3 regions of the Paraliobacillus sediminis genome follow, and region 1 is predicted to be linked to each of the others. Evidence: riboswitches for the same ligand, from Rfam matches in the RefSeq annotation. Region 1 holds a riboswitch; each other region holds the start of a gene.
The links. Region 1 has a riboswitch for S-adenosylmethionine ahead of D2K60_RS12655 (5-methyltetrahydropteroyltriglutamate--homocysteine S-methyltransferase). Riboswitches for the same ligand answer to the same signal wherever they lie in the genome.
Positions count from the first base shown of each region.

Region 1 (6,368 bases):
AAGAACAAACAAAGAAATAATTATAATCTGAAATAACAATTGAATAACCTCCAATCAAAATATTGCGTATCATGCTATTTATAATTCCTTATTATTATATACGATCGAAATAGGAAAAAGTTTCAAGAAATGTTGGCAGTGTAAATGAACTATTCTTGTTTTCTACTAATCTAATATATTGATCTTAAGTGACTAATCATAGATTGCTGTTGACTATGGAAAATAGTGTTGTAAAATTAGCATATAGTAATAGGATATACAATAATAGGAAAGTCATGATTAATTCTCGTTAGTAAATGTAATGAAAACCGTCTAGATCCTAAAAAAAATTTCTTCATTATTAGCAAAGTTCACGCGTTATCTAGTCATCCAAGAGTGAGGATTGAAACAGAAGAAGTAAAAGATTCGGATGTTGAGACATTGGCAGATGAAGAAGCAACTGCTGCAACAACTGTTCTTTCAAAGCCTATAACTCAATATATTACAATTAGTTCATTGAATGTGCGGAGCGGTGCTGGTACAAACCATTCTGCTATTGATACGGTGACGGAAGGGGAAGAAGTGACGGTGTATGAAACAAATGGTTCTTGGAGTAAAGTTGAGTTTGCTAATCAAACAGGTTGGGTTTCTAGCAATTACCTTTCTGACACGAAGCCAGCAGTTAAAAAGACAACAACAGTAGCAGTGACTACTGAGAATGAATCTACTTCAACGCCATCCACAACAAAGAAAGAAGAATCGAAGCCAAAAGAGACTTCAAATGTCGCTGATGGATTGAAAACAGTCGACAAGAATAAGCAACTTATTCTTGTAACGACGAACGGCACAAATACAAGTAATGCGACGATTCAAACATTTGAAAAAGATGGGAATGGCAAATGGCAACCTGTGTTAAATGTCTCAGGACATGTTGGTAAGAATGGACTTGCGTCTAATAAGGTAGAAGGAGATAAAAGGGCTCCGATTGGCAAATACACGATTGGAACAGCTTTTGGCACAAAAGGAAATCCTGGAACAAAACTACCATTTCGGAATATCACCGATGATGATGTTTGGGTAGATGACTCAGATTCTTCACTCTACAATACGTGGCAATCCAAAAGTAAAACACAAGGACAATGGAACAGTGCCGAGAATATGAAAATCGGAGCTTATGCGAATGGATTTGTGATTAACTACAATACACAACGTACTCCGGGTAAAGGTAGTGCGATCTTTTTCCACATAGGAAATAGCTATACACTTGGTTGTACCGCTACATCAGAAGCAAATGTAGTCAAAATCATGAAATGGTTAGATCCTAGTAAAAATCCAGTTATCATTCAAACACCTACCGAAAATATAAGTAATTACTAATAAAAAATTCTACTTAGGACAAGTTCCTTTGTGGATTTTTTTATAATATGTAAAGAATTGTTCTAATGTTATGTTACTATTTTGTTGTGAGTGATTGCTCTTAAACGTAGCAAAAAGGTTAAAGAAGTTGATCAATTGAAGGGAAGGATAAAATGGTTGAAACAGCATGGGATATAAATGAAGTTAAACGTTTGAAAAAGATTCAATTAGTCCAGGGCAATCTCTATATGCTTTTATCTTTCGTTCTGTTTGTTTATCTTCTAATGAACGGAAAGGCTTTCGTTCTTATTGGTTTAGTTTGCGTACTTCTCTGGTTCTTTACAACTTCTATTTTCTATACTCTAAAAACAGGAAAGACAATCGGCACAAAGACTACCAGGCGTGTGTTAGAATATGACAAATATCGTTTAGGGAAGAAGCGTTGGAAGCGAAGAAAAATAATAGAAGCTGTCATAATCAGTATTAGTAGTGTTGGTTTTACAGTAACATTATTTGTTCCGGATTTTAACTATGTAAGATTTGACTTTATCAATGGTCTCCCATTTATTGGGGTCTGGATGGGCTATAATATAGGTGAGATTGTCAGAATAAGCGATTTGTAATAGGAGCGGTTTAACATGTTTGAAAAACTAGAGCCATTTACTAATCTTATTTTAAAGTTAATGTAGTTATGTTATACTAACTACAATAAATAAAGAAGGGACGATGGCTGACCAATGAAAATCTAATCTTATTTTTGAAGTTTGAAATTTTATATTTCAAATCACACGAAATAGGATTAGTCTGCCATTTTCTAAAAACGGATCAATAGCTTGTTCAGAGAATGTATTACTATGACTAATCCTTCCAAATAAATTGGGAGGATTTTTTTGTTCTCCCTATAAAGAGAGGGAATTGTGTATGAAAGAACTAGTGAAATTGCAACAGGTTCATTATGAAATAGTTGATCAGACGATTTTTGAAGATATAAATGTTAGTATCCAAACAGGTGATATTATCGGTGTTATTGGAAAAAACGGTGCAGGGAAGTCAACCTTATTACAACTAATTACGGGAGCGTTGTTACCGACAAAAGGAAACGTAAAATCGATAGAAATGAACCTCACAACCGTTTTTGTCGAACAAGAAACCGAGTCACACGCTCCTAAAGAAGTGACAACACGTGAAAGTACGTTACTTCATAAATGGCACGTGCCGGATCATGTGTATGCTAGATTAAGTGGTGGTGAAAAGTTAAAAGCACGACTTGCGCATGGATTTGCAGAAGAGGCTGATCTTTTATTAATGGATGAACCTACTAACCACCTCGATCAGCAAAGTACGACACTTTTAATAGAAGAAATAGTAAAATATAAGGGTACAATTATTCTGGTTTCGCATGATCGTTATTTTTTAGATGCTGTCACAACAAAGATATGGTCAATTGAAGATAAGAAACTTATCGAACACAAAGGCAATTATTCGAGTTACATGGCATTTCGTGAACAAAAACGACTTACGCAGCAACATGAGTATACGAAACAACAGAAAAATGTGGAACGAATTGAAAATCAAATGAAAGAGCTCACTTCATGGTCGAGTAAAGCACATGCACAATCGACAAAAAAAGAAGGCTATAAAGAACATTATCGAGTGAAAGCAAAGCGGATGGATAAACAAATAAAATCAAAACAAAAGCGTTTGGATAAAGAACTCGAAAAAGCCAAAGTAGAGCAGGTTAAGCCGGAATACGACGTACAGTTTTCAATTAGAGCGAACACAAAGGTTGGGAAACGATTTTTAGAAGTGAAAGGTTTAACAAAGAGATTTAGCGATCAAACGCTATTTAAGGATGTGACTTTCACTATTCAACACGGGGAAAAAGTTGGATTAATTGGTCCAAATGGTAGTGGCAAGACAACTTTTCTAAAAATACTCGTTGGTGACGAGCTGTCTGAGGGCGAGGTATGGCTTTCGCCAGCTGCGACGATTGGTTATTTAACACAAGAAGTGTTTGACCTACCATTGGAAAATACGCCAGAACAGCTATTTTTCAAAGAAACGTTCGAAGCAAGAGGAAAAGTACAGAATTTAATGCAGCATTTAGGATTTACTTCTTCCCAATGGCGAGAACCAATCCTTCATATGAGTATGGGAGAACGTGTGAAGTGCAAATTAATGGTGTATATACTAGAGGAAAAAGACGTACTAATTCTCGATGAGCCAACCAATCATCTAGACTTGCCATCACGTGAACAACTTGAAAATACATTAGCAGATTATAATGGTACACTATTAGTTGTATCACATGATTCGTATTTTCTTGATAAAACGACAAATGAGCAACTCCTTTTTTCAAATGAAAGTATTGTGAAACAATCGAAAGAAGCAAGCAATCGTCAAGAAAGTGAGCCAGATAAATTGCGTCTAACACTTGAAACAGAAAGACAAGAAGTACTAGGGAAGCTTAGTTTCATGACGCCAAAAGATAGTGGATATCCAGAACTTGATGAAAAATTTAATCAACTTACCAAACAAATAAATAATTTATTGTAAGGAATTGAAAAGGGTCATACAGACAATGCCACTCACGTGGAAACAGCTGTATGACCTCTTTTAATACAACTAACAAAAAAAGCGCCCACTAGGGACGCTTCAATTAAAGTTTATTTCCAAATATCCTTCGATACATCGACAATATGTTTTAGCTTATTCCACTGCTCATCTTCTGTTAAAAGATTACCATGGTGAGTTGAAGCAAAGCCACATTGTGGGCTAATACATAGTTGATCAAGTGGTACATATTTAGAAGCTTCTGCTACTCTAGCTTTTATTACTTCTTTATCTTCTAGTTCACCAGTTTTAGATGTGAAAACGCCTAAGACTACGCGTGGTCCGTCGTTTGGAACGTTTTCTAATGGTTCAAAACCGCCAGAACGCTCATCATCATATTCTAGGAAGAAACCATCTACTGCTTCATTAGCTAAAAGTTTAGGCGCGATCAGGTCATAACTGCCGGTAAATGCCCATTTTGAACGGTAGTTTCCACGGCATAGATGTGTAGTAACTACTAAATCTTCTGGTTTACCTTCTAATACACTGTTAACAACGTGTAGAGCTAGGTCAATTAATTTTTCTCTTGAATGGATTCCCTCGTTAAACGGGATATCTGGTGAAGAAAGTCCTGCAATATACACGTCATCTAATTGTAAGTAGCGAACGCCAGCATCGTAAAAAGCTTTTATTGCATCGCGATAGGCTGTAATTACGTCTTCTGCGTAATCGTCAATATTAGGATAAATAGCAGCATTTAAAATCCCAGCGTTGAACAATTGGTTTGGACTTGGAATTGTTAGCTTAGCGATAGCACGTCCTCCGACAATCTCGTTAAATATTTTGAATTCCTCAATATGCGGGTGAGCTGGATTAAATGCTACTTTTCCAATAACACGTACATCATAGCGCTCTGTTTCTTCACCTTTAAATTGAAAACCTTCGTTAGGTACATAACCCTCAACACCTTGTAAGTGCTCTAAGAAATCTGTGTGCCAGAATCTACGACGGAATTCTCCGTCTGTTACAGCTTCTAATCCAACTTCGATTTGTTTATCGACGATTCTTTTAATCTCTTTATTTTCTATTTCGTGTAAATCAGCTTTACTAATTACTCCCTCAGCAAGTTGCTTACGTGCTTGATGGATACTCTCCGGTCTTAGTAAACTTCCTACATGGTCTGCTCTAAATGGTGCCTTTGTTGCTGTTTTTGTCATTTTAATTCCCCTCTTCCGAATAGTTTTAAGATGACAAACAAACTTGATCCATACGCGACATTCCTTAGGAAGAACGTTAAATAAAAAGTAAAAACCCCTTCTTGTGAAAAGAAGAGGTTTGAATTAACGGTTTCTCCTCTTATCTTCAGCAATACGCTTCTGGATTTAGCACAGTACTTGTTAGTCTGCTGCTGAAGCTTCAAAGGGCCAGTCCCTCCACTTCTCTGGATAAGATTATTTGTTTGTAGTTATCTTAATTTTGAGAATACTAGTATTTGCTCTACTTGTCAAGATGAATTTTAAAAAATGTGATAGAGTTAATCTAAAATTAACGTTTGATTAAAAATTCTGATAATTTATGCTATGCTAGTAGTTACAGAAAAAAGTATACATAATTATTCGTGTTGAAGAAGCGAGTAAGGGAGAATGCTCGATGCGAATAATAATTTTCAAAAAAAATAATGATGCGATTTGAGAGGGGAACAAAAGTGAATAAAAAATTCCTGGATTTACTTGCTCAAAGTTATGACAGCGAAGAAAAAGTAGTAACCGAGATTATTAATTTGGAAGCAATTCTTAATCTTCCTAAGGGAACAGAGCATTTTGTAAGTGATTTACACGGCGAGTATCAAGCCTTTCAACACGTATTACGAAATGGGTCAGGCAGGGTCAAAGAGAAAATAACGGACCTGTTTAAAGATCAGTTAACTGATAAAGAAATCAATGATTTTGCTGCATTAGTTTACTATCCAGTAGAGAAATTACAATTAATAAAGAATGATTTTAACAACGACGAAGCATTACATAGTTGGTATCGAGAAATAATTGAAGATATGATGGAGCTTATTGCTTATGCATCCTCTAAATATACGCGGTCAAAGTTGCGAAAAGCATTGCCTAAACAGTTCGTTTATATCATAGAAGAGCTCTTATATAAGACGGATGAATTCATAAATAAAAAAGAGTACTATACAAAAATCATCCAGCAAATTATTTCCCTTGGTCAGGCTGATAAACTGATAATTGGCCTTAGTTATACGACCCAAGAACTGGTTGTCGATCACCTACATGTAGTGGGGGATATTTATGATCGTGGACCTGAACCAGATAAAGTGATGGATACACTTGCTAATTATCATTCTGTGGATATTCAGTGGGGGAATCATGACGTACTATGGCTAGGTGCTTTCTCGGGATCAAAAGTTTGTCTTGCTAATATTATTCGTATCAGTGCGCGGTATAACAATTTAGATATTATTGAAG
Region 1 is NZ_QJSI01000002.1:1,305,895-1,312,262, reverse strand. Features, by position in the region: gene D2K60_RS12675 (hypothetical protein) at 1-39, opposite strand, end outside; gene D2K60_RS12670 (SH3 domain-containing protein) at 376-1,356, shown strand; gene D2K60_RS12665 (hypothetical protein) at 1,509-1,958, shown strand; gene abc-f (ribosomal protection-like ABC-F family protein) at 2,257-3,891, shown strand; gene D2K60_RS12655 (5-methyltetrahydropteroyltriglutamate--homocysteine S-methyltransferase) at 4,002-5,105, opposite strand; SAM riboswitch class I at 5,242-5,340, opposite strand; gene D2K60_RS12650 (fructose-1,6-bisphosphatase) at 5,594-6,368, shown strand, end outside.

Region 2 (6,368 bases), on a different contig from region 1:
TGCTGAAGAAGCATTTGCTGGTTTTTCTAATCAAGGTATGCTAACGGTTGCTTTGCTATTTGTTGTAGCTGGTGCGATTCAAAAAAGCGGTTTAGTAGAACAAATTATCTTTCGATTATTGAAAAAAGGGAAGTCTGATCAACGTACCTTGTTAACATTTTTATTACCAATTACAGCAGCATCGGCATTCCTGAATAACACACCGATTGTTATGACACTAACTCCGATTGTCCGGAAATGGTGTATCGATCATAATATTGCTCCTTCTAAGTTTTTGATTCCTCTTTCCTATGCGACAATATTAGGTGGAATTTTAACTTTAATGGGCACATCCACTAACCTTGTTGTACACGGTTTGATGGTAGAGAGAGGGATGGAAGGGTATTCGATGTTCACATTAGCCAAATATAGTTTGCCAGCTAGTATTTTGGGGCTTATTTATTTGGTGACCATTGGATATAAAATTCTCCCGAACTATGAAGTGTCAGAACCGACAGTTACGGAGAAAAGTAGAGAATATTTAATCGAAATGGTTATCGAGGAAAATTATCCATACTTAGATAATCCATTAGTTAATAAGACTGTTGAAGAATCGGGATTAAGAGATTTTAAAGGTGTTTATTTAATAGCGGTAATTCGAAATAACGAAAAAATATATCCAGTCAGAAATTCAACAAAAATAAAAGCAAATGATCGTCTGATATTCACAGGTGTTATTTCACGAATTGCAGAAATTCAAAGTAAAAAGGGAATAGAATTAAAGACAGGAACAAACGTCACATTAGAAAAGTTACGGAATGGGAACACACAAGTGATGGAAGTTGTAATTTCACATCAATCTTCTCTTCTTCATAAAAAAGTAAAAGAGAATAAATTTCGTGCTAAATATGATGCTGATGTGATAGCTGTTCATCGAAATAATGAACGAATCGAAAGTGGTATTGGTGATATTACACTAAAAGCAGGAGATACACTTCTCTTATTAGCTGGTGCCGACTTTGAAGAAAAATTTGCGCAATCCAATGACTTTTATGTGGCAATGCCATTGAATAAACATCCATTGTTGCACAAGATTGATAAGAAAAATGCCTGGTTATCTATCATGATACTCACTACAATGATTTTCTTGGTAAGTTTCGGGGTCGTGTCGATGTTAAAGGCAATGATCGTTACGGTGATTCTTTATATTGTATTAAAAGTTATCAAGCCTGAAGATATTAGTAGGGACATGCAATATCATGTTTTATTATTGATTGCAAGTGCATTTGGTGTTGGGCAAGCTTTGTTTAAGACTGGAGCGGCAGACTGGATTGCGAATCAGTTAATTGTAGTTTCTGAGCCTTTTGGTATGTTAGGTATATTGGTGTTACTTTATGTCGTAACAGTTACTTTTACTGAAATGATTACAAATAATGGTGCAGCCGTATTAATGTTTCCTATAGCAATAGAAGCCGCTAATAAATTAGCAGCTGATCCTATGGCGTTTTTAGTTATTATAACAGTTGGTGCTTCTGCTAGCTTTCTATCACCAATAGGCTATCAGACAAATCTGATCGTTTATGGCCCAGGTGGTTATAAGTTTACGGATTATTTTAAAGTAGGTTTACCACTAAGTATTATTGTATTAGTCACCACAATTGGAATGATTTATTTATACTAGAAGTGAGAGAGTATCAGTCTGTATTAACAGGCTTTTCTTTCGTTTTATAATAATTAGCTAGTGATATAACCATCGCTCCCATTTTTGGTTTGTCAGGAGTTAATACACGATTGACACCAAAATGTCTTACTTGCATTTCGGTTACAATGCCAATATTAACTGCTAGAACATCGCTCTCAAAGGCTGCAACTAATTTATCAGTGTGCGCATAGTCAGAAAAAAGATTTTCCGCTTGTGTTTTACTTGTAAATAAAACAGCATCTAATTCTTTTGTCTCGATTAACGTTCTTAAGTTTTTCAATGTCTCAGCTTCAGGAGGATTATAGTAATAGGGCATCGATTGATAAAGCGAAATTGGTAATGCTCGTAACTGATTTAGTAATTCTTCTTCATCTTTATTGTAAGCTTGAAAGAAAAATTTCTGTCCATCAATTTGATTTGTCTTTAATTCTTCTATTAATTTATCCATTGTTCCATCAGATGAGGAGAAATACGGTTTTAAATTCCATTGCTTCATCCAATTCAGTGTTTTACTTCCACGAGCAGCAATTTTCTTTCCTCTTAATGTATCAATATATAATTCTAGCACACCAAGATTTTTGGCCGCGTTCTCTAACCCCTTAGCACCAATACCAGTTGTGAGAATAACCCAGTCATAATCTTCTGCAATTAAATGCTGCACGTCTTGCTCTGCCTTATCTTCAAGAAGAATACGTTCCCCTTGAATAGAACGAATAACTGGAGTTCCCCCTTTTTTTCTAATAATTGTACTGATTTCATCGGCCTTTCTATCTGCAGTAACACCAATTTTCTTTCCTTCTAATTCCATCATCTGTTTACTCCCTTTCTGTATCAAACATGACTTAATTAGTTTGCATCACCTTATTGAATAAGATGATGCAAAAGTTTAGGACGGTGCAATTTCTTCAAACCATTCCAATTTCTCTCTTAATCGTACAACTTTTCCGATTACAATCATAGAGGGGTTATCAATTTCATGTAGTTTTTCGTTGATTGTTGCTAATGTACCAGTGATTGTTTTTTGCTTGGGAAGTGTGCCCCAATGAATAAGCGCAACTTCGGTGTTAATGTCCATACCATTCTCAGTTAATCTTTTAGAAATCTCTGGGAAATGTTTCACTCCCATATAGATACAAAGTGTTTCTACACTACCGACTAAGTTTCTCCAATATTCATTCGAATCCTTTTGCGGATTAAAGCCAGTAATAATGGTGATAGAAGAGCTTAGGGTTCGGTGTGTCAATGGTATGCCAGCATAAGCAGGTGCGGCAATACCAGCTGTAATACCAGGGACTATTTCAAATGGAATTCCAGATTCTTTTAGGAGCTGTGCTTCTTCACCACCCCTGCCAAAAATAAAGGGATCCCCACCTTTTAAACGTGTGACGATTTTGTCTCCTTTTGCATGTTCACAAAGTAAATTGTTAATCTTATCTTGGTGTAAGGTGTGATTTCCAGGCAATTTTCCACAATAAATTAACTCGGTATCTTTTGAAGCATAGTTGAGTAATTCCTCATTTACTAGGCGATCATACAAAATTACATCTGCTTGTTTAATTGCTTTTAATCCTTTAATTGTTAATAGTTCCGGATCTCCAGGACCAGCGCCAACTAAATAGACTTTACCCATTTCATAACCCCCAACTTTTGCTTTTCAATAATAATCATAATATAAAAAATTCTCCTCCCTAGTTAAATAGAAAGAAGAAATACATGCATCTTACTACTTATCTATCAAGTATAGGAATACTTGTGGAGTTGGCACAGTTCTAAAAAATAATAGCCTGTTGCCGAGGCTTCATCGGGCCAGTCCCTACACCTCTCTGGATAAGAATCGTTAATTATTAAGTTATATCTATAAGAATAGCATTAAAAATCAAATAAAGTCAATTAAATCCCGACTTTTTTAATAGGAATAGTTAATTATAAGTTTCACTACGTCACATTTTCTATCAAATTCATAAGATGAGACGTAGTGATGGGAACGAAGTCAACTTTAACTTTTATTTGTGAGACATCCTAGTTATCGCTAGACTTAAGTGCCTGTTTAATGCTGTGAAAGTTTCATAAATTACTACCTCAACTTTCGTACTGTAAAACAGGCACTTAAGTTTTGGTATAACAAGAAAGTCTAACAATCCAAAATAGAAGTTGACTTCACGCTTCTTTAGTAATCATCAGTACGTGTGATCTGACGCACTCGAGAGAAACTCAGTCGTAAGAGAGGCTCTTACCCGCTACGTCAGTAAATGGATTCGCTTTCCGTGGGCACAGTCTAAAGCTTTCATTGGTAAAGAAAAACACTTCACCAAGTGGATCTTCGACTTGTGCTGTTCCCCACAGGAGTCTCACCCATTTACTTCCTCCGCTGATTAAAGCAACTATTTCTAAATATTAAAAAACATTAACAACAGAAAGTTACTAATAAAGTTGTTGATGTTTTTTAATTCATTATGTAATAGAGCACCCGCTAAATATTTATAGACTAATCTAGCGTATCAAATGAAATTGACGACATCCTCGAAAATAAAAAACAATTTTCTTCGTGCGATGCATTGCTGTCGTAGCCTTCCTTGTCCTGCAGGAACAGCACGGGCTGAAGATCCACTCGGAAAGCGGTCTTTGGGCCTGCGATTACTCGACCCACCGAAAACATTTGCTTATCCGAGTTAGCTGAAGCCGTGCCTGCGGAAAGGGAATCAATTTCATTTGAGGAGCGGGTCTGGAAATTCTTATTTACGACATATTCTATGGTAATTCAGTTATAAACAACTTTTTTAAATAGTTTCAAGCTTTATAATGAAAACACTCCAAACTTATAACAACCAACGTTTAGAGATTATTATTATAAGTGAAAATTGCGTAAATCATTAAGAAAAAAAGACCTCTCTTTAAGGTCTTATTTGATATTATCTGTAGAATCTTTATTTAATTTTTCCTTTTGTTTCTCTTCAATAAAGACCCAACCATAATAAATTATCCAAAATAAAATGGCTACTGCGATAGAATATTGACTTAACGTTTCAGGTAGATAAGTTATTAATAGATAGAAACTAAGAATAAATGGTGGTAAAAGTAGTGCTAATTTTCTCCAGTGCATAAAACGTCACTCCTTCATGTACGGCTATTTTACCACAGATTGCAACGAATTAGTGTTCTGAAAAACTCCCGTTCCACGTAGAAATGGAAGGGGATTTTTTGTTAGTTTTTTGCATTTCGAATGATATTTTCCATTAATGCGGTATTTGGATAGTTTACTTCTTTATATTTATCAATCGTTTTTTCGTAATCATAAGACACTTTTTCGATAGAGGCACTAATACCTTCATCATGCACATCTACAAGCGCATAAGATGCTTTTGTAATACCATCAAATGGTAAACCAATACTTCCTAGATTGATAATAGTTTTGCCATTTATCGTACGAATATAAGATTTATGAATGTGTCCATAAAGATAAACATCCGCATGCTTCTTCATTAATTCGGACTCGATCACTTCATCCGTTGCATGTGGCAATATCGCATCAAATAAACTGTTTGGTGTCGCGTGAAAACCATGAAATACGATATTGTTTTCTTCAAATAGTGTTTCCGTAGGTAGAGCAGCTAAGTATTCAATATCCTCTTGTGCTAATTGTGCTACAGACCAATCTCTTTCCTCATTCATCGTATCAAGTGCTGCGTCTGGAACTTCGCCTTTTCTTACACCACGTACAATCCAATCGTCAGCATTACCTTTAATAACTGTTGTATTTAAAGCCTTAATTAAAGAAATAGACCGCTTGGGCTCTGGTCCACGATAAGCAAGATCCCCGAGCACTACAATTTTATCGACTTTCTTTTTTCTTATATCATCTAGTACTGCATCTAATGCTATTGCATTACCATGAACATCGGAAATAAAGGCAATTTTCATAATCGATCATCTCTCCTTTCTTTCATCGTATCATTTTTTGAAAATAAATTTAAGTGTGACGATATAAGTAGTTAAATGTTAAGATTCCAAGTATGTGAGAATGTGTTCAAAAACAATCCTTCTAATAGGTTCTGCTTCATTAAAAAGCTCATGACGTCCTTGATCAATTTGAGCTATTTGTATGTTATGAAATTTACGTTGAAGAAATTGTACATTGTATTTCCAATCTACTGTCTTATCACGATTGCCTTGGATTAGATAAATAAACTTTTTGCTTGAATGATACTGTTGTATTTTTTTATTCCAGTTCATTAATGCGTTGACCCATTCTAATGGAACGTTAGTTGATTGGAGTGGATCAAGTTTTATGGCTTTTAAATATTTTTCATCTGCTGAATTTTGACGGAAATTTCTTTTAATATGTTTGATAAAGGGAAAGAGTTTCATCGTATATAAACCAAACTTTGATAAATTCCAATGGTTTGAACGAATTAGCGGTGCAACCATGATAGCTTTATCAATATGATGATCAGGATGTCTAAGTATGTAGTCAACTATTATGGCGCCACCTGTGCTGTGTCCAATTAGGTATATTGGACCGATAATTTCCTTTCTAATAATGGTTAGTAATTTTTCCATTGTTCGACCATAATCATCAAATGAATGGACAGATGCGTTCTTACCAGTTGAAAGTCCATGTCCCTGTAAATCATAACTAATAACGGTGTATTGTTGTTTATTTAAATATTGAATAATATGTTTTAAATAA
Region 2 is NZ_QJSI01000001.1:938,291-944,658, forward strand. Features, by position in the region: gene D2K60_RS04030 (SLC13 family permease) at 1-1,660, shown strand, start outside; gene D2K60_RS04035 (uroporphyrinogen-III synthase) at 1,674-2,492, opposite strand; gene cobA (uroporphyrinogen-III C-methyltransferase) at 2,568-3,311, opposite strand; SAM riboswitch class I at 3,406-3,515, opposite strand; gene D2K60_RS20550 (hypothetical protein) at 3,893-4,033, opposite strand; gene D2K60_RS04045 (hypothetical protein) at 4,581-4,781, opposite strand; gene D2K60_RS04050 (metallophosphoesterase family protein) at 4,883-5,599, opposite strand; gene D2K60_RS04055 (alpha/beta hydrolase) at 5,678-6,368, opposite strand, start outside.
Region 2: it holds a riboswitch for S-adenosylmethionine, as region 1 does, so the genes downstream of both, cobA (uroporphyrinogen-III C-methyltransferase) here and D2K60_RS12655 (5-methyltetrahydropteroyltriglutamate--homocysteine S-methyltransferase) in region 1, are expected to answer to the same signal.

Region 3 (6,368 bases), on a different contig from region 1:
CATTCTTATCGCAATTGATTCAAACTGTATGTTAAATCATTAATTAAATCTTCACTGTCTTCAATACCAACTGAAAAACGTAATAAGCGGTTATCAATTCCTCGTCTTACGCGTTCTTCTTCTGGAATATCTGCATGTGTTTGTGTCGTTGGGTATGTAATAAAGCTCTCTACACCCCCAAGACTTTCTGCAAAGGTAATAAGTTGTAAATTCTCTAAAAACGGCCCTACCCATGCGCTTTCTCGCAATCGAAACGAGAGCATTCCACCTTTACCGCAGTACAACACATCTTCTATTCGTTCATCTGTTTGTAAAAAGTCTGCTATTCGTTTCCCGTTCTCTTGGTGTTGTTTCATACGTAATCCTAAAGTTTTTAACCCTCTAATTAACAACCAAGCATCAAAAGAGGATAATACCGCACCTGCTGCATTATGAAGTGTAGCAATCTTCTCACATAAAGCTTCACCTTTTGCCACAACAAGACCAGCTAATACATCATTGTGACCACCAATATACTTCGTGGCACTATGGATGACAATATCTGCCCCAAGCTTTATCGGTTGCTGCAATACTGGTGTTAAAAATGTATTATCCACAATAAGTAATAGATTAAAATCTTTAGCTAAAGCCGCATAGCTTGCAATATCAATCTCTTGCATCAATGGATTTGTTGGTGTTTCAATAAATATTGCCTTCGTATGGGGCGTAATACAATTCTTCACTTCTTCAAGATCTGAAAAGGTTGCATATGTTGTTTTAATTTCGTAAGCATCTTGATACTGTTTAAGTATACGGTATGTACCACCATATACATCTTCAGGAACAATCAATTCTGCCCCTGTTTTGAATAATGATAAGACGAGTTGAATAGCTGCCATTCCGGAACTACAAGCAAATCCTTGATCCCCTACTTCTAAATCAGCGATTCCATCTTCTAGTATCGAACGTGTTGGGTTTTTTGTTCTTGTATAATCATAACCAGTTGATCTTCCTAGTGCTTCATGTTGATAAGCTGTTGATAAATAAATCGGTGGGCTTACAGCACCTGTTAAAGGATCACTTTTATTACCAAGTTGTGCTAACTTTGTCTGTAGTTTTTTATCAGTCATGACCACGCCTCCTTTACTAATTGAAAAAAAGGCCTTCTAAGAAGAAGGCCTTTTAAGATTTTAAAAGTCAGTCTTCTCATCTTCAAGACTATAATTCTAGTCTATCTGGAATTAGCACCGGGCCATGCGATATGGCTGGTTGCTGAGACTTCAAAGGGCCAATCCCTCCGTCTCTCTTGATAAGAAATAGTTTATAAAATTTTCCGAAAAATTTAACTTGTTGTAATTCTAATGCATACTAAGAAATAATGCAACACCTTTTTCCAACTATTCAAAAATAGTCCATTAACTGTGAGAATTCAGATCGTTTCAGCCTTAAACCTACTTTCTTAGCAATCGTCCACATTAATATAGCTTATTTTTTATTTTGATAGATCGCGTTTTTTAAGAATTCTAACGGTAAATGGAAACGTTCATCCCTTAACATAATTTCTTCAACATCTTCATCATAACCTACATTTTCTTTAATCTTTTTCATTTCAATATGCAAGTTTTCCATTTTTTTATCTAATTGTGCTGCTGAGGTTGCAGCTTCTTTTAATTCCTCTTTTATATGTTCGGGTATTTCCTTGTTGTATTTATAATAAATTTTATGCTCAAGGCTAGCCCAGAAGTCCATTGCAATTGTTCTAATTTGAATTTCAACGTAGACATGATCTTCGCGGTCTGACATAAAGATCGGAATTTTAATTATCATATGTAAACTTTGATAGCCATTTGGTTTAGGTTTTTTTATGTAATCCTTTACTTCCACAACTTCTATATCTTTTTGTTTTTGCAACATTTCACTAATTACATATATATCTGAGCTAAAGGAGCAAGTAATTCGAATGCCAGCAATATCTCTAATGTTTTTTTGAATATCTTCTAAAGATAATTCATAGCCTTTTTTTTGAATCTTTTTCATAATACTATCTGGTGACTTCACGCGCGACGAAACATGTTCAATCGGACTATAATCATGCATATATTGAAATTCCTGTTTTAATATATCGATTTTGGTATTGACTTCATCTAAAGCAAACTTATAAGACATCATAAAACGCATTAGCTCGACTTTTAATTCTTTTATTAGTTTGTTATCAATTGGTAGATTAATCTCCATCTGTCTTGTCTCCTTTTAATGTTGTAACTAGATTATTCAAATTAACTTCTTATATTGTTACGATTGAAGCCTAACAAAAGATTCACTAATTCTCTCTCAAGCATACTCTTTGCTTTTAGTAGAAGGATTTACTATACTATTCCATACTAAAGAAATACCAATTAAAGGAGCGTTTACATATGAAAGCAGTAGTAATAAATGAATATGGTGATAAGAGTGTTTTACAGGAAGAAGAAATCAGTAAGCCTGTAATCAAAGAGAATCAAGTACTAGTAGAAGTTCACGCAACTTCGATAAATCCAATTGATTGGAAATTGCGTGCAGGCTACCTAAAAGAAATGCTCGACTTTTCTTTTCCAATTATACTAGGCTGGGATGTTGCTGGAACAATTGTTGAGGTTGGAGAAAAGGTAACTGATTATAAAATTGGTGACGAGGTGTTTGCACGTCCAGATACAACTAATGAAGGAACTTACGCAGAGTTCACAACAGTAGATGAAAATCTATTAGCAAAAAAACCAAAAAGTCTTACATTTGAAGAAGCCGCTTCTATTCCATTAGCTGGCCTAACAGCATGGCAATGTCTTGTTGATTTCACAAAAGTGAAAAAAGACGATAAAGTATTAATACATGCAGGAGCTGGTGGTGTAGGTAGCCTTGCAATTCAAATTGCTAAGCATTTAGGTGCTTACGTTGCAACAACAGCTAGTGAGAAAAATGAGGCTTACGTAAAAGAACTTGGAGCAGATCAAATTATCAACTATAAAACAGATGATTTTGCAGCCGAACTTAGCGACTTTGATGTCGTGCTTGATACGATGGGTGGAGAAATTCTAGATAAAAGCTTTACTGTTCTTAAGCCTAACGGAAGACTTGTTACGATTGCAGGTCAACCAGATCAAGCATTAGCTGAAAAATATCAAGTTGAAGCTTCTGGCTATTGGCTAAATCCAGATGGTAAACAGCTTAGTGAGTTAGGGGAATTATTGGACAAAGGTATTGTCAAGTCACAAGTTGGACACGTATTTGGATTCTCAGCAGAACAAATAAAAGAAGCACATGAGCTAAGTGAAACACATCATGCTAAAGGTAAAATTGTTATAAAAGTAAAATAATTACTTGGAGCCTCCTACATTTTTCTGTATGGAGGCTCCACTACTTTTTTTGTTAAATTGCCTTTTCTGCTGCTAATAATAAACTTCCAGTTATACCTGCGTCATCTACTAATCCAGGAGAAACAATATAAGTCTCTAAATCTGGTGTTACTACATAATCATTCATTATTTCCTTGAATGCTTTTCGAATTAGTGGGAAAAGTTGTTCTTGCTTCATCACACCACCACCTAGAATTAAGACTTCTGGTCTTAGAATCATTGTGTAATTCACTAAAGCTTGCGCTATATAATATGCTTCTATTTCCCAGAAATCATCTGTTTTGTCTAGATCTTGTGCCTTTTTCTGTAATCGTTTCTCAATTGCTGGACCTGCTGCAAGTCCTTCTAAACAATTACCATGATAAGGACAGACACCTTCAAAAGGATCATTTGGATGGTTTGGAACAGATATATGTCCCATTTCTGGATGGCCAAACCCGTCAATAATTTCTCCATTTAGGATAGCACCCCCGCCAATCCCTGTACCAATAGTTAAATATATACAAGAATTCGATAGCTGTGCTTCACCCTTACGATATTCTCCATATGCTGCTGCGTTTACATCTGTTGTCCAAGCAACCGGTACATCATAGCGCCCTTTTATCGCTCCAACAAAATTATAGTTATTCCAACCTTTTTTCGGTGTAGACGTGACATAACCATATGTATCAGAATCTACATTCACATCAATTGGCCCAAAGGATCCAATTCCAATTGCCTTTAACTGATACTGATCAAAAAATGCAAACACCTGCTTTAATGTTTCATCTGGCGTACTCGTTGGAATACTTACTCTTTCAATAATTTTAAAAGATTGATCACTAACTGCACAGACGAACTTCGTACCACCAGCTTCAATTCCACCATAATACATACGTCTTCCTCCTTTTATTACACACATTACTCATTATACTTTATCATCTAATCTAGAAAGAATCACTTATTTTTTGGACTCCAATCTTTTAATTAGGTAGCGTTATAATAAGTAGATATTAAAAAATCGCCTACCCCCCTTTATTGAAAGGGATGAGACGATCTTCATTTAAAGCGTTTGACTCCAATCCTGAACACTGCTTCCTTCTAGATATCTCTCCACATCTAGTGCGGCCATGCATCCAGTTCCTGCTGCAGTAATCGCTTGGCGGTATTTTTTATCTTGCACATCACCACATGCATAAACCCCAGGGATATTTGTTTCTGTTGTTCCAGGCACAACTTGAATATAGCCGGTTTCGTCTGTTTTTATCTGACCAGCTAAAAAGTCTGTATTTGGGTTATGACCAATTGCAATAAATATTCCATCAGTTTTTATCGTCTCTTCTTTTCCCGTTTCACTATCTTTTACAACTAAACCCGTAACTTTATTTGCTTCACCGACAACCTCTAATGGTGTTTTGTTTAAACTCCACGTAATTTTTTCATTTTCCTTGGCACGTTCTTGCATAATTTTAGAAGCACGTAGCTCATCTCTACGATGAACAATTTCAACTTCACTAGCAAATTTACTTAAAAAGCCGGCTTCCTCCATCGCTGAATCACCACCGCCTACAATTATTACCTTTTTATCTCGAAAGAAAAAACCATCACACGTCGCACAAGTACTAACTCCATGACCTATATTTTCTTTTTCACCAGGAATTTGTAACATTTTTGCTGTTGCACCTGTTGAAATAATCAAGGCCTCTGTCTCCAAATCATTCGTTCCATTCATTTTCAGTTTGTATGGCTTCTCTGAGAAGTCCACACCTGTTACCCAACCACTTCGGAATACAGCACCAAATTTTGCTGCTTGTTTCTTCATGTTCTCAATTAATTCAGGTCCCATTACACCGTCGATAAAACCAGGAAAGTTCTCTACTTCAGTCGTTAAACTTAACTGTCCACCTGGTTCTGTTCCTTCTATAACTACTGGATTCATATTCGCTCGTGCTAAGTAAATAGCCGCGGTTAAGCCTGCTGGACCTGTTCCTAGTATTACTACTTTTTCCACCTTTGTTCACCTCTTTTGTTCCATTTGAGTTACGTCTCTTTATGATATTGCAGTCTAGCATCTACTAATACTAAAAGTATGCCCAGTTGGTGTTTAATAAATCACAACAATATCATAATCCACTTTAGAGATTTAGCTTGCAAATGCTCCAAATCTTCACATTAAAACTTTTTACTTCCCAGTTTCGGCAAAAAGTTTAATACGGTCGCCAATTTGATCTCTAACACGCTGAAAAACGTGCCATTTTTCTTCATCTGTACCTGTTGCTTTTGCTGGATCATCAAAACCCCAATGTTCTCGAATAACATGGGGCGGTGTCATCGGACACTTGTCCGCTGCATCACCACATAATGTAATTGCGATCGTTGCGTTATTTAAATACGTAGCATCAATAATCTCTGATTGTTGACTTGTAATATCAATCTCGACTTCTTTCATTGCTTTAACTGCATTTGGATTAAGTCCATGTGCCTCAATACCAGCACTCTTCACTTCCCACTCTTTACCAAGATAGTGTTTTGCCCAACCTTCAGCCATCTGGCTTCGACAAGAGTTACCGGTACATAAGAAATAAATTGTTTTTTTAGACATACTATCAATCCCCCTTTTAAAATAGTAGTAGTGTTAGATATAAACCAATTAAGGTAATAAACAGTATTGGTACGGTAAGAATAATTCCTGTTTTAAAATACGTTCCCCAAGATATTTTCACACCTTTTTGTGCTAGTACATGCAACCATAAAAGTGTAGCAAGTGAACCAATAGGTGTGATCTTCGGACCTAAATCGGAACCAATAACATTAGCATAGATTAACGCTTCTCTTAAGACACCCGACGTATCTGTTTCTGCAATTGCGAGAGCGTCTATCATTACTGTTGGCATGTTATTCATAACAGATGACAAGATCGCCGCAATAAAGCCCATTGCTACAGTTGCAACAAATAATCCTTGTTCAGCACTTGCTTGAATAAGTTGGGCTAACACATCTGTTAAACCTGCATTCCGTAAG
Region 3 is NZ_QJSI01000001.1:955,079-961,446, reverse strand. Features, by position in the region: gene D2K60_RS04135 (methionine biosynthesis PLP-dependent protein) at 6-1,109, opposite strand; SAM riboswitch class I at 1,183-1,295, opposite strand; gene D2K60_RS04130 (GTP pyrophosphokinase) at 1,465-2,214, opposite strand; gene D2K60_RS04125 (NADP-dependent oxidoreductase) at 2,394-3,329, shown strand; gene D2K60_RS04120 (ROK family protein) at 3,382-4,242, opposite strand; gene trxB (thioredoxin-disulfide reductase) at 4,411-5,358, opposite strand; gene arsC (arsenate reductase (thioredoxin)) at 5,530-5,949, opposite strand; gene D2K60_RS04105 (arsenic transporter) at 5,966-6,368, opposite strand, start outside.
Region 3: it holds a riboswitch for S-adenosylmethionine, as region 1 does, so the genes downstream of both, D2K60_RS04135 (methionine biosynthesis PLP-dependent protein) here and D2K60_RS12655 (5-methyltetrahydropteroyltriglutamate--homocysteine S-methyltransferase) in region 1, are expected to answer to the same signal.